DNA from 2 places in the Streptomyces sp. NPDC001832 genome. Region 2 is predicted to be linked to the other one. Evidence: riboswitches for the same ligand, from Rfam matches in the RefSeq annotation. Region 2 holds a riboswitch; the other holds the start of a gene.

Region 1 (6,861 bases), on a different contig from region 2:
CGAACGGGGTCAGCCCGGTGGTCAGCTCGTGCCCGTAGAGCGGCATGCCGGCCTCCAGACGCAGCGTGTCGCGGCAGGAGAGCCCGCACGGGATCAGGCCGTGGGAGGCGCCCGCCTCGGTGAGGGCCTTCCACAGGTGCTCGGCGTGCTCGGGGGCGACGAACAGTTCGAAGCCGTCCTCGCCGGTGTAGCCGGTGCGGGCAATCAGCGCGGGGACACCGGCGACCGTGCCGGGCAGGCCGGCGTAGTACTTCAGACCGTCCAGGTCGGCATCGGTGACGGAGGCCAGGATGGCGGGGGACTCGGGGCCCTGGACGGCGAGCAGCGCGTACGCGTCGCGGTCGTCGCGCACCTCGGCGTCGAAGCCGTCGGCCCGCGCGGTCAGCGCGTCCAGCACGATCTGGGCGTTCCCGGCGTTGGCGACGACCATGTATTCAATGTCACCCAGGCGGTAGACGATCAGGTCGTCGAGGATGCCGCCGTCCTCGGCGCAGATCATCGTGTAGCGGGCACGGCCGACGGCGACGGTGCCGATGTTGCCGACCAGCGCGAAGTTCAGGAAGGCCGCGGCCGCGGGGCCGGTGACGGTGATCTCGCCCATGTGCGACAAGTCGAAGAGACCGGCCCTGGTACGCACCGCGTTGTGCTCGTCGCGCTCGCTGGCGTACCGCAGGGGCATGTCCCAGCCCGCGAAGTCGGTCATGGTCGCGCCCAGCGAACGGTGCAGGGCATCGAGGGCGGTGAGACGGGGGGCGGTGCTCATGGATGTGGCTCCCGGGGCATGACGACGAGGACGATCCCTCCCCATCTGTCATCGGAACCTGAGAGGTTCGCCGAGAGCCCCCGCGGAGGGTCGGCTTGCACCTTGGGTGGAGCCGCAGAGCGGCCCGCTTTTCAGATCTGCCTCATCCGCGCGGTACGGGGCCTGAGAGATTCAAGGGAGGAACTTGCTCCTTCGGCGCCCGGCACATGCAGTGACCGGAACTCTCCCGCGCGGATTCAAGCGGCCTTTATGCAGTTGGCCGAGTCATCATTGCATGCATCGCACCGGAGTGGGGCCCCGGTCCCTCACGGGAAATCGGCGGCGCGGACGGTTGTATCGCATTACCTTTTCTTTACACTTCATGGGCATACGTGGGGTGACCCGACAGGGGAGGGCGATGACGTTGCAGCGATACGCGACCACCGCGGGGGCCACGCATGGCGCGATGCCCGCACAGACAGGGGCTCCGCCCACGGAAGCGATCGGCACGCACGCGCCCGTCGTACGGGATCTGCGGGAGCGGGCCGGGCACAGTCCGCGCAGCCTGCGTTTCGCGGCGGGTGACGTGGTGGTGGTCTCCGGGCTGCCCGGCAGCGGCAAGTCGACGCTCATCCGGCGGGCGGTCACCGCGGACCGCGCCATCGACTCCCAGGACACCCGGGACCGCTGGGCGCGGAGAATGCCCCGCTTACTGCCGTACGCCCTCTACCGGCCCCTCGTCCGCGTCGCCCACTACTGGGGACTGCGGCGGGCGCTGCGCTCCGGTGAATCCGTCGTCGTCCACGACTGCGGAACCCAGGCATGGGTACGCGGCTGGCTGGCCCGTGATGCGCGGCGCCGGGGCCGCGTCCTCCACCTCGTCCTTCTCGACGTCACACCGCAGACGGCGAGGGAGGGCCAGCGGGAGCGTGGACGCGGCGTCTCCGGATATGCCTTCGCCCGGCACCGCAGGGCGGTGGGGAGGCTGCTGCGGAACACCGAGATCGGCCTGTTGCCGCCCGGGTGCGCTTCGGCGGTGCTGCTGGACCGGGAGGCGGCGGGGAAGCTGGGCCGGATCGCGTTCGCGGACGCATAGGGCCTGAGAGGCGGCCGGACGTTAATCTTCTGCCGGAAGGCTCGGGCAAGAAGGGGAAGCAGTGGACATTCCGGCACAGGTCCAGTCCCATCCGCAGAGCGGATGGCCGGCCAATGAGCTCGAAGAAGTTCTGATGGCCTCCGTGGGCAGCCCGGAGGCGGGCGGACGGCTCGTCGAGGTGCTCGGGCGCAGTCAGGTCTGGGTGCCCCTGCCCAACGGCGGCGGACCCGACTCCCCCGACCTCGACCTGCCCACGCTGGAGATCGAGGGCGCTGCGTACGTTCCCGTATTCAGCTCCGAACACCAGTTCCGCAGCTGCGTCGGTACCCATATGTCCTTCACCGTCGCGCCCGCCCGCGAATTCGCCCGCGGCCTGCCCCCGCAGCTCGGCATCGCCGTGAACCCGGGCGGCGCCGTCGGGATGCCGCTGCCGCCGCCCGCCGTGGCGGAGCTCTGCCGCGCCGGACGTACCCCGCTGGACGGACCGACCGGCGGAGGCAGGGTCCGGCTGTTTGAGCCGGCCTGGCAGGAGGAGCCCGTCGACTTCCTCTCCGCGGCGGCCGGCGAATTCGAGGAGAGCGGTGTCGTGCTCACCGCACGCCGGGCGCTGGCCAGCATCGAGGGCGGCGAGCCCGTCCTCTTCATCGGCGTCGAGTGCTCCACCTTGCAGGGTGCCGGGCAGAACGCCCCGATGGATGCCCTCGGCCGTGCGCTCGGCCGCGTCGAGGTGCCCTGGCCGGTCAATCTGGTCCTGCTCGATGTGGCGCAGGACCCGGTCGGCGACTGGATGCGGGAGAAGCTCCGGCCGTTCTACCAGCGCGCCGGCCAGTAGCACTCGGTGCCGCGGACGCCTTCGGAGTGGATCACCACGTCGCCCCAAGGCGTCAAGTCGGTGTCAGGACCGGCGCGTAAGCTGATTTGATGGCATGCGGGACCCGTGTGCCCCGGGTGCGGCGGGCCGACACAGTGGATCGAAGAGGGGGCGGTACCAGGTGAGTGCGTCAGGCACCGCTGCGGCCGGGCAGGTCGAGCACATGCTGCACCAAGTGACGCCCGGGCGCTACGACGCGTACGAGGCACTGCTGCAGGCCCTCGCGAACGGCCGGATCTGGATGCTCCTCTGGCACGGCCAGGCAGGCTCGCCCGACGCCCAGTACGGGAACATGGAGATCGACGGCCTCGGCTACGCCCCCTGTGTGACCTCCGCCCAGGAACTCTCTGCCAGCGGCTGGAACCGGGCCCATGAACTGGTCGGCGGCCGCGACATCGCCCGCACCCTCTTCCCCGACCGCTGGGGCATCTGGCTCAACCCGCATGCACCGGGCGGCGGCGTCGGCATCCCGTGGCTGGACCTGCGCCGGATCGCCAGCGGCCTCGACCGTATGCCCGCGGGCCCGCTCCGGCTCACCGAGCCGGCCATCGAGATCCCGCAGTTCTACGCCCTGCTCACGCAGAACGCTCATCACACCCCCGCGATCCGCTCGCTGCGCCGTGCCTGGGTGCAGCCCGCGCTCGGCGTCCCGTATCTCGCCATCGGTCTCGACCTCTACGACACGAGCCAGACCTCGGTCGACTCGGTGCGCGCGATGATGCAGCAGTCGATCGGCGCGGTCCCGGAGGGGCTGCCCGTCTCCACCGTCGCGATGTCCGACAGGTACGACCCGGTCGCGATGTGGCTGCGTGCCAACTCCCGTCCGTTCTACGACCGCGAGCCCCACGCACCGGCGGCCCCGATGGCGGACTACGGCTGTCCGCCGCCGCAGGGCGCGTACTGACCCTGCCGACAGCGGAGTTGTACGGCACGGCACCCGAAATGCCGCTGTACGAACCCGACTTCCGGATCGCGGCCGCCAGTTCCCGTGCGAGCTCGGAGCAATTGGCGCGTCGCCCTCGCCACAGGCGCGAACTCCCCATGTCCGAGATTTCCGTGCTGGGAGTGTCTGATGGTGAAGCGACGCGAATCTATGCGCGTGCCCCCTTCTGCCTCAACTGGCCCGCGTTACAGGGGCGTTCACGTGCGTCCGGATAACGGAACACCCCTTACCGCATCACGGTTAGGCATCCATTCGCCTGACGGTATGGCTACCTCACGCGACGGCAATGAAGACTCCCGCAGCAAGGGCGTCTTGCCGCCTCTGCGTACGAGTGACTGATCGCGCCGCCACAGCGGCCAGTTCGGCCCGGCCACCGCCGGTTGAGAGGGGTCCTTGCCACGATGACGGCACCACTGCACGAGCCGACCAAGGAAGCGGACTCGATCGCGGCCGACGGTCCCGCAGTCGGCTCCGGGGTGAAGAAGGTCGAGGGGCGCTCCCTCAAGCAGATTGCCTGGAACCGCCTCAAGCAGGACAAGGTCGCTCTGACGGGTGGCATCGTTGTCCTCGTCCTGATCGTGGTGGCCGTCTTCGCGCCCCTGATCGTGGGCCTGCTGGGGCACCCGCCGAACGAATTCCACCAGGAGATGCTCGACCCGCTGACCAATCTCCCCACGGGCGACCTCGGCGGCGTGAGCGGCGACTACCTCTTCGGCGTCGAGCCCAACAAGGGGCGCGACATCTTCAGCCGGATCGTCTACGGCGCCCGCATCTCGCTGCTCGTGGCGTTCCTGGCGGCCCTGGTCGCCGTGGCGCTCGGCACGCTCTTCGGGATCGTCGCCGGCTACTTCGGCGGCTGGGTGGACGCGGTGATCAGCCGGGTGATGGACGTGCTGCTGTCCTTCCCGCAGCTCCTCTTCATCATCTCCCTCGTCTCGGTCCTCCCCGACGACCTGCTCGGCCTCACCGGCAGCGGGGTGCGCATCGCCGTACTCGTCGCCGTCATCGGCTTCTTCGGCTGGCCGTACGTGGGACGCATCGTCCGCGGCCAGACGCTCTCGCTGCGTGAACGCGAGTACGTGGAAGCGGCGCGCAGCCTCGGTGGCGGGCGGACGCACATCCTCTTCCGTGAGCTGCTGCCGAACCTGGTGGCGCCGATCACCGTCTACGCGACGCTCATGATCCCCACCAACATCCTGACCGAAGCGGCCCTCAGCTTCCTCGGCGCCGGTGTCCGGCCGCCCACCGCCTCCTGGGGCGGAATGCTGCGGGACGCCCTGGAGACGTACGAGCACGACCCGATGTTCATGGTCTTCCCCGGCGTGACGATCTTCATCACCGTACTGGCCTTCAACCTCTTCGGGGACGGGCTGCGCGATGCCCTGGATCCCAAGGGGACCCGATAGCCCACGACTTGCCCCTGCCGCACTGTCAGGTGGCCCTTCCCATGGTTCTCCGGCACGCAATGGCCTGGGACCGCGATCTCGGAGGTTACGAGAAAATGTCCACAGTTACCTCGAAACGACGGCTCACCGCTGGTGCGGCCCTCGTGGTCGCGGCGCTGATGACCACCACGGCGTGCGGCGGCGACAGTGGCGACGGCGGCGGCGACAAGGCGAAGGGCGCCGGCTTCAACGCGGCGTTCAACAAGGTCGCCAACCCGTCCACCAAAAAGGGTGGAACGCTGAAAATGGTCGGCAAGCAGGACCTCGACTCCGCCGACCCCCAGCGTGCCTACTACGGCATGGCCTGGGACTTCATGCGCTTCTACACCCGCCAGCTGGTCACGTACGACACCAAGCCGGGCGCCGCCTCCACCAAGCTGGTCGGCGACCTCGCCACCGGCCCCGGTGTGATCTCGGACGGCGGCAAGACGTACACGTACAAGCTGCGGGAGGGCCTCACCTGGGAGGACGGCTCCAAGCTGACCTCCAAGGACGTCAAGTACGGCATCGAGCGCATCTGGGCGACGGACACCATCACCGGCGGCCCGCAGTACCTGAAGCAGACGCTGGACCCCGAGAGCAAGTACAAGGGCCCCTACAAGGACTCGTCCCCGGACAAGCTCGGCCTGAAGGCGATCGAGACGCCCGACGACAGCACCATCATCTTCAAGCTGCCCAAGCCCAATGGTGACTTCGAGCAGTTCCTCGCCATGCCGTCCGGTTCGCCCGTGAAGGCGTCGCAGGACACCAAGGCGAAGTACACCCAGCGGCCGTTCTCCTCGGGCCCGTACAAGTTCGAGTCGTACAAGCCGGGCAAGAGCATCGTGCTCGTCCGCAACGACGAGTGGCAGAAGTCCTCGGACCCGGTCCGTGCCGCGCTGCCGGACAAGGTCACGGTGACGATCTCCGCCAACCTGGAGGAGAACGACAAGAAGCTGATGGAGGGCGACTACGACGTCGACCTCAACGGCACCGGCATGACCCAGTCCGGCCGTGTGACCGCCGTCCAGGACCACAAGGACAGCGTCGACAACATGCTGACGTCCTTCGTCCGCTACGTCGCGCTCGTCCACACGACGAAGCCGCTGGACGACGTCCACTGCCGCAAGGCCGTCTTCTACGCCACGGACTTCGCGAGCCTTCAGCAGACCCGCGGTGGCGAGATCGCCGGTGGCGAGATCGCCAACAGCACACTGCCGACCTCCATCAAGGGCCACAGCGACTACGACCCGTACGGCGTTCTCGCCCGCAAGGGCAAGCCGGACGCGGCCAAGGCCAAGGAGGAGCTGAAGGCGTGCGGTCAGCCGAACGGCTTCTCCACCAAGCTCACCGCCCGTAACAACAACCCGGGCGAGGTCGACGTCGCCGAGGCGCTCCAGGCGCAGCTCGGCAAGGTCGGCATCAAGGTCGAGGTCGACCCGATCGACGGCGCCGAGGCGTCCAGCATCACCGGTTCGCCGTCCGTCGTGAAGAAGCGCGGCTACGGCATGACGATGAGCGGCTGGGGCCCGGACTTCCCGTCCGGCCAGGGCTTCGGTCAGCCGCTGTGGGACAGCCGGTTCCTGGCCCAGACCGGTAACTACAACGAGTCGCAGATCAAGGACCCGCAGATCGACAAGCTCTTCGACGACGCGATCGCGGAGACCGACCCGGTCAAGGCCGGCGAGATCTACAAGGCTCTCGACAAGCGGATCCTCGACCAGGCCGACTGGATGCCCTTCATCTACGAGAAGAACATCACCTGGCGCGGCGACCGACTGACCA
Region 2 (6,861 bases):
CCCCTCTGGCCCCGCACGCCGACAGCGCCGTCTGCACCCGCCCACGCATCACCGTGTCTCCGAAGTGAGAGGCGACCCACTATGCCGCTGCATGTTTCCCCGGCTCCCGCGCCCGCTCTGCGCAGCGTTCTCGCGGCACTCGGTTCACCCACCGCAGTCCGCGAGGCCCGCACACCTGCTCTCCGATCCGCCCAGGGACCGCTGAGCCCCGAACTCCCGCTCCCCGTCCATGTACTGGGCCGGATCGGTCCGAGCGGGCTCGCACCCGCCACCCGGCTTGCCGCGTGGCGGTTCCTGATCCGCAGCTCGGAGCAGGCCGTCGCCGCGGCAGACACCATGCTCACCCCGGACGGCTGGACCTTCTCGCACTTCTTCGAGGGCCCGTATATCGCCTCGACCGAACTCGCCCTGCGCCAGGCCGAGACGGTGACACCGCACTACCAGCCACGGCTGCTGTCCATTCCGGAGCTCTATATGCTGGCGCTGTGGCTGCACGCCGACACCGAGGCCGACGCCTCCGGCGGGGCACTCGCCCCCGCCGATCTCCTGGTACCGCTGGCACCCGCACCTCCAGGTATCGCGGCGCATCGCCCGCATCGGGTCGCCGATCTGCTCCGCGTGATGACGCTGCGTATCACCCCGGGCACCGGTCCCTTGCTCGGATCACCGGCCTGACGACGGGCCGCATCCCACATCACCGCTCTGTGCCCCGCCACCGTCTCGGCGGGGCACAGAGCTGCGGGCCACACATCCCGCCCATCCGGACTAGCCCGGTCCGGCCACCCCGAACCACCCGAAGGGACAGTGCAGTTGCGGTGAACCCACCGGCCGGGTGACGCGTCCTCGGAGCAGGGAGAAGTGCTGCTGCGAAATCCCTGCGGATTGACGCCCGTGGGGCAACACTGGGACCCGACCGATCGATACGGGGGGCGACCATGAACAACTCATCAGGCCGCAGGACATCCACCACAACACAGCGAAAGAACCCACCCATGTGCCAACACCAGCCACCATGCCCGACCGCCGACTCAGCCGACCGGGAAGCCGCCCGTCTGACGGCACACCACCCGGAACAAGGCTGGAGCCTGCTGTGCAACGGCGTCCTGCTCTTCGAGGACACCGGTGAGCTGCTCCCGGACGGGCAGATCATCGCCCCGCACCGACCCCTGGGGACCGGCCGGGTGATGAAGGCCGCCTGACCCCCGGCCGGTACGAACTGGGGCCGGCCCGGAGAACTCTCCGCACCGGCCCCGACGCATGTCCGCGTCACGCCCTACCGCTCATACCTCAGTTGTCGTACTCGTCCAGTGGCGGGCAGGAGCAGACGAGGTTGCGGTCACCGAAGGCACCGTCGATCCGGCGCACCGGCGGCCAGTACTTGTCGGCGGCCGAGACTCCGGCCGGGAAGACCGCCACCTCACGGCTGTATCCGTGATCCCACTCCCCGCCCAGCATCGCCGCGGTGTGCGGAGCGTTGGTCAGTGGGTTGTCGTCCGCGCTCCACTCGCCGGAGGTCACCTTCTCGACCTCGCCGCGAATGGCGACCATCGTGTCGCAGAAGCGGTCGAGCTCCGCGAGGTTCTCGCTCTCGGTCGGCTCGATCATCAGCGTCCCGGCGACCGGGAACGACATGGTCGGCGAGTGGAAGCCGTAGTCGATCAGACGCTTGGCGATGTCGTCGACGCTGACGCCGGTGGCCTTGGTGATCGGCCGCAGGTCCACGATGCACTCGTGCGCGACGAGCCCGGCCGGACCGTTGTACAGAATCGGGTAGTGCGGTTCGAGACGCTTGGCGATGTAGTTGGCGGCAAGTACGGCGACCTGCGTCGCACGCTTCAGGCCCTCCCCGCCCATCAGGCGTACGTACGCCCAGGAGATGGGGAGAATGCCGGCCGAGCCCCACGGAGCGGCCGAGACAGGTCCAACACCGGTCTCCGGCCCCGCCGCGGGCTGCAGCGGGTGGTTCGGCAGGTACGGCGCGAGGTGCGCGCGCACACCGACCGGGCCGACGCCGGGGCCGCCGCCGCCGTGCGGGATGCAGAAGGTCTTGTGCAGGTTCAGGTGCGAGACGTCACCACCGAACCGGCCCGGCTTGGCGAGGCCGACCAGAGCGTTGAGGTTGGCACCGTCGACGTACACCTGACCGCCGGCGTCGTGCACCTCGGCGCAGATGTCGGCAACGTGCTCCTCAAACACACCGTGCGTCGATGGGTACGTGATCATGAGCACGGCGAGCTCGTCGCGGTGCTTCTCGATCTTGGCGCGGAGGTCCTCGATGTCGACCTCGCCGTCGTCGGCGGTCTTCACCACGACGACCTTCATGCCGGCCATCACGGCGCTGGCGGCGTTGGTGCCGTGCGCAGAGGACGGGATGAGGCAGATGGTCCGCTGGTCGTCGCCGTTGGCCCGGTGGTACGCACGCACGGCCAGGAGGCCGGCGAACTCGCCCTGCGATCCGGCGTTCGGCTGGATCGAGACCGCGTCGTACCCGGTGACCTCGGCGAGGCGTTCCTCCAGCTCACGGATGAGGGTGAGGAAGCCCTGTGCCTGCTCGGCCGGCGCGAAGGGGTGCAGTGCGCCGAACTCGGGCCAGGTGATCGACTCCATCTCGGTGGTCGCGTTCAGCTTCATGGTGCAGGAGCCGAGCGGGATCATGCCGCGGTCCAAGGCGTAGTCCCGGTCGGCGAGCTTGCGCAGGTAGCGCAGCATCGCGGTCTCCGAACGGTGCTGGTGGAAGACCGGGTGGGTGAGGATCTCGCCGGTGCGCAGCAGGCCCTCGGGCAGCGCGTCGGCAGCCGCGGCGTCCAGCGCCTCGATGTCTCCGTCGGCGCCGAAAGCGGCCCAGACGGCGGCGATCTGGGTACGCGTGGTGGTCTCGTCGCAGGCGAGGGAGACCAGGTCGGCGTCGATGAGCCGCAGGTTGACACCGCGCTCGCGGGCACCGGCCACGACATCGGCGGCCTTCCCCGGGACACGCACGGTGAGGGTGTCGAAGTAGGCGCCGGTCACGACGTCGATGCCGGAGGTGCGCAGGCCCTCAGCCAGGATTGTCGCGTAGCGGTGGGTGCGCCGAGCGATCGTCCGCAGCCCGTCCGGGCCGTGGTACACGGCGTACATCCCGGCCATGACAGCGAGCAGCACCTGAGCGGTACAGATGTTGCTGGTGGCTTTCTCGCGGCGGATGTGCTGCTCGCGGGTCTGCAGGGCCAACCGGTATGCCTTGTTGCCGTCCGCGTCCACGGATACGCCGACGAGGCGGCCCGGCAGGCTGCGGGCGAACTTCTCGCGCACGGCCATGAAGCCGGCGTGCGGTCCGCCGAAGCCCATCGGCACGCCGAAACGCTGCGTGGTGCCGACGGCGATGTCCGCACCCAGCTCGCCCGGTGAGGTCAGCAGGGTCAGGGCCAGCAGATCGGCGGCCACCGTGACGATCGCACCGAGTTCGTGGGCCTGCTCGATAACGGGCTCGATGTTCCGTACCGCCCCGGAGGCGCCCGGGTACTGCAGCAGGACACCGAAGACACCGCGCTCGGCGATCTCTGCCGGGATGCCGTCGGAGAGGTCGGCGACGACAACCTCGACACCGGTCGGCTCGGCGCGGGTCTCGATGACGGCGATCGTCTGCGGCAGCGCGTCGGCGTCGACCAGGAAGACACCGTTCTTCACCTTGGCTACGCGCCGCGAGAGCGCCATGGCCTCAGCGGCCGCGGTGCCCTCGTCGAGCAGGGAAGCGCCGGAGGTGGGCAGCCCGGTCAGCTCGGCGACCATCGTCTGGAAGTTGAGGAGCGCCTCCAGGCGGCCCTGCGAGATCTCCGGCTGGTACGGCGTGTAGGCCGTGTACCAGGCGGGGTTCTCCATGACGTTGCGAAGGATCACCGGCGGGGTGAAGGTGCCGTAGTAGCCGAGCCCGATCATCGGGGCCAGCACCTGGTTGCGGTCGGCAAGGGCGCGCAGCTCGGCGAGAACCTCGGCCTCGGTACGGGCGCCCGGCAACTGGAGTGCCTCCGCGCTCTTGATGACATCGGGCACCGCGGCCGCAGTCAGGTCGTCGAGCGAGCCGTAACCGACCTGAGCGAGCATCTTCGCCTGCGCCTCGGCATCAGGTCCGACGTGGCGCTGTTCGAAGGGGATGCCCTGCTCCAGCTGGGAGAGCGGAGTGCGACGGGGGGTCATGGTGGAGGCCTCCTGGTCTGTCACGACCTGCGAGGGGCACCACGGCGCGGGTGCCCGAACGGCCTCCCCCTCTGTCATCTCAACCTGAGAGCTTCACCGGCGCGCCCTGAGGCGTACCGGCTTTCACCGTCGGTGAGGAAGGGAGCCGTACCGGCACTCGGCCGCACGGAACCCGCCCTGCTTTCCAGAGTGACCTCGTCCGCGCGGTACGGGGGCCTGAGAGATTCCGGGGAGGATTTGCTCCTTCGGCGCCTTCGGATTCGCTCCGGAGGACTCTCCCGCACGGGGTCAGCAGCCGTAACCAGCCTACCAGCGGGGTTCGCAGCGCAGTTCTCGAGTGGCCAACCCCCCGGATCTGCACTTCTGTAGTGCTTGTGGAGTAGCCGCGACCAGTGGGAGGGACCGTGCAGTCCGACATCGATCCGCGCCGCCTGATCGGCCGCAAGGCATTCGACCGCAAGGGCACCAAAATCGGAACCGTGGACGAGGTGTACCTCGACGACGCGACCGGTGTGCCCGAGTGGGCCGCCGTGCGTACCGGGCTCTTCAGCCGGGACGCGTTCGTCCCGCTGGAACCCAGCGAATTCGTGGAGGATTCGCTCCGCGTCCCGTTCGACCGTGCGCTGATCAAGGACGCACCCGACTTCGGCGTCGGCCGCCATCTCTCGCCGGAACAGGAACTTCAGCTCTACCGTCACTACGGTCTCGACTCCCCGCCCGAGGAGACCGGACCCGACAGGGACTTCGGCACGCTGTCCGGCCAGGACGAGTAGTCCACCGCGTTCCGTATCAGCGGCAGCGGATCGGCCGGCTGCAGTTCCGGATCGTCGATCCGGAACGTACGCACCCGGCCGGGCGCCGACCAGGGCTCCTCGAACCGCACCGTGACCCGGCCGACACCACTGCCCTGCACCCAGCCATGGCCGTACGTGTCATGACGTACGTCGTGTCCGGCGGGCCAGCGCCGTGCGGCGAGCTGCTCAGCGGTCCCCTGGGCCTCCTCCTGCGCACTGTCCACGAGCTTGTCCCCGTCGCCCTCCGCCACTGTCTCCTCCTCGGTCGTTTCCTCGATTGCGGCCCGGTCCCCCGCGGCCTGGGCGAAGAGGTCTTCCTGCGTGTAGTCGGCAAGGCCCGTGACGCCCACGCCCAGGAGCCGTACGCCTCCGGTGGTGTCCACGGCCTCCAGAAGCCGTGCGGCGGCCTCCCGGACCACTGTGGGGTCGTCCGTGGGCCCACGCAGCGTCTCGGACCTCGTCAGGGTGGAGAAGTCGTAGCGCCGTACCTTCAGCACCACCGTCCGCCCAGACCGCCCCGCACCCCGCAACCGCTGGACACACCGGTCGGCCAGCCGTTCCACCTCCGTCCTCACCCGCAGCCGGTCGTGCAGGTCGGCGTCGAAGGTGTCCTCGACCGACACCGATTTCGCGTCCCGCTCCGCGACCACGGGCCGGTCGTCGTATCCGAACGACATGCGGTGGAGCGAGCCGCCGTGCGCCTTCCCGAGCAGGCGTACGAGCTCCGCCTCACCCGCCTCGGCCAGGTCATTGACGGTCGTCATCCCGGCTCGGCGCAGATGGTCCGCCGTCGCGGGCCCGACGCCGGGGAGGATCCGTACCGACATGGGCGCGAGCAGCTCACGCTCCGTCCCGGGCTCTATGAGCAGCAGTCCGTCCGGTTTCGCCTTCTCCGAGGCGATCTTGGCCAGCATCTTGGAGCCGGCGAGCCCGACCGAGCCGGTGAGCCCGGTGACCGCCTTGATGGCCGTACGCAACTGCTCGCCGATCTCCAGTGCCGAGGCGCTGTCATCGGCCGTCCCACCGGCTTCCAGGTCGACAAAGGCCTCGTCCAGGCTGAGCGGCTCCAACAACGGGGAGAGCCGCCCCAGCAGCTCCATCACCTGGTCGCTGACCGTCCGGTACAGCAGGAAACGGGGTACCAGATATGCCGCATTGGGGGCCAGCCGCCGTGCCTGCGCCATGGGCATCGCCGAGTGCACCCCGAAGCGCCGTGCCTCGTACGACGCGGTGGCGACGACTCCGCGCGGCCCCAGCCCACCCACCACGACGGGTTTGCCGCGCAGGCTGGGCTTCGCCGCCTGCTCGGCAGAGGCGTAGAAGGCATCCATGTCCAGATGCAGGATGGTGGGCGCGGCTCTCACATCAATCGATGCTGCCTTACGGCACTGACAATCGCCGCACTCGATCCCCCGGTCTGTCAGCCGGCGCGGTTGCGCCTCCGCGCGAGCTCATCGGTGGGGTTGTTCCCGATCAGTGTCTCGCCGGTGTCCACCCGCTCACCGTGCAGCTGTGACAGCGCGACATCGACGTCCTGCCACACCACACCCACGGCGATACCGAAGACCCCCTGGCCGCCCTGGAGCAGATCGACGACTTCGTCGGGCGAGGAGCACTCGTAGACCGTCGCCCCGTCGCTCATCAGCGTCATCCGCTCAAGATCCTGGAAGCCGCGGGCCCGCAGATGCTGGACCGTGGTGCGGATGTTCTGCAGGGCGACGCCCGTGTCCAGGAAGCGCTTCACGATCTTGAGCAGGACAACGTCCCGAAAGCTGTAGAGCCGCTGTGTGCCCGAGCCGTATGCCGGACGCACGCTCGGCTCGACCAGCCCGGTGCGCGCCCAGTAGTCGAGCTGCCGATAGGTGATCCCCGCAGCCGCGCAAGCTGTCGGCCC

What was found. A riboswitch is a leader RNA that binds a small molecule or an ion and turns the genes downstream of it on or off. The one in region 2 is predicted to bind glycine.
Region 1: linked by a shared signal. The riboswitch ahead of gcvT (glycine cleavage system aminomethyltransferase GcvT) and the one ahead of gcvP (aminomethyl-transferring glycine dehydrogenase) in region 2 are both predicted to bind glycine.

Annotation. Positions count from the first base shown of each region.
Region 1 is NZ_JBEOYU010000024.1:60,077-66,937, reverse strand. It holds gene gcvT (glycine cleavage system aminomethyltransferase GcvT) at 1-763, opposite strand, end outside; glycine riboswitch at 905-1,002, opposite strand; gene ABT115_RS19685 (AAA family ATPase) at 1,161-1,838, shown strand; gene ABT115_RS19680 (enhanced serine sensitivity protein SseB) at 1,900-2,670, shown strand; gene ABT115_RS19675 (enhanced serine sensitivity protein SseB C-terminal domain-containing protein) at 2,831-3,613, shown strand; gene ABT115_RS19670 (ABC transporter permease) at 4,054-5,058, shown strand; gene ABT115_RS19665 (ABC transporter substrate-binding protein) at 5,154-6,861, shown strand, end outside.
Region 2 is NZ_JBEOYU010000020.1:92,929-99,789, forward strand. It holds gene ABT115_RS17935 (hypothetical protein) at 82-675, shown strand; gene ABT115_RS17940 (DUF5999 family protein) at 993-1,199, shown strand; gene gcvP (aminomethyl-transferring glycine dehydrogenase) at 1,288-4,173, opposite strand; glycine riboswitch at 4,368-4,464, opposite strand; gene ABT115_RS17950 (PRC-barrel domain-containing protein) at 4,578-4,946, shown strand; gene ABT115_RS17955 (DNA polymerase IV) at 4,871-6,331, opposite strand; gene ABT115_RS17960 (MerR family transcriptional regulator) at 6,388-6,861, opposite strand, start outside.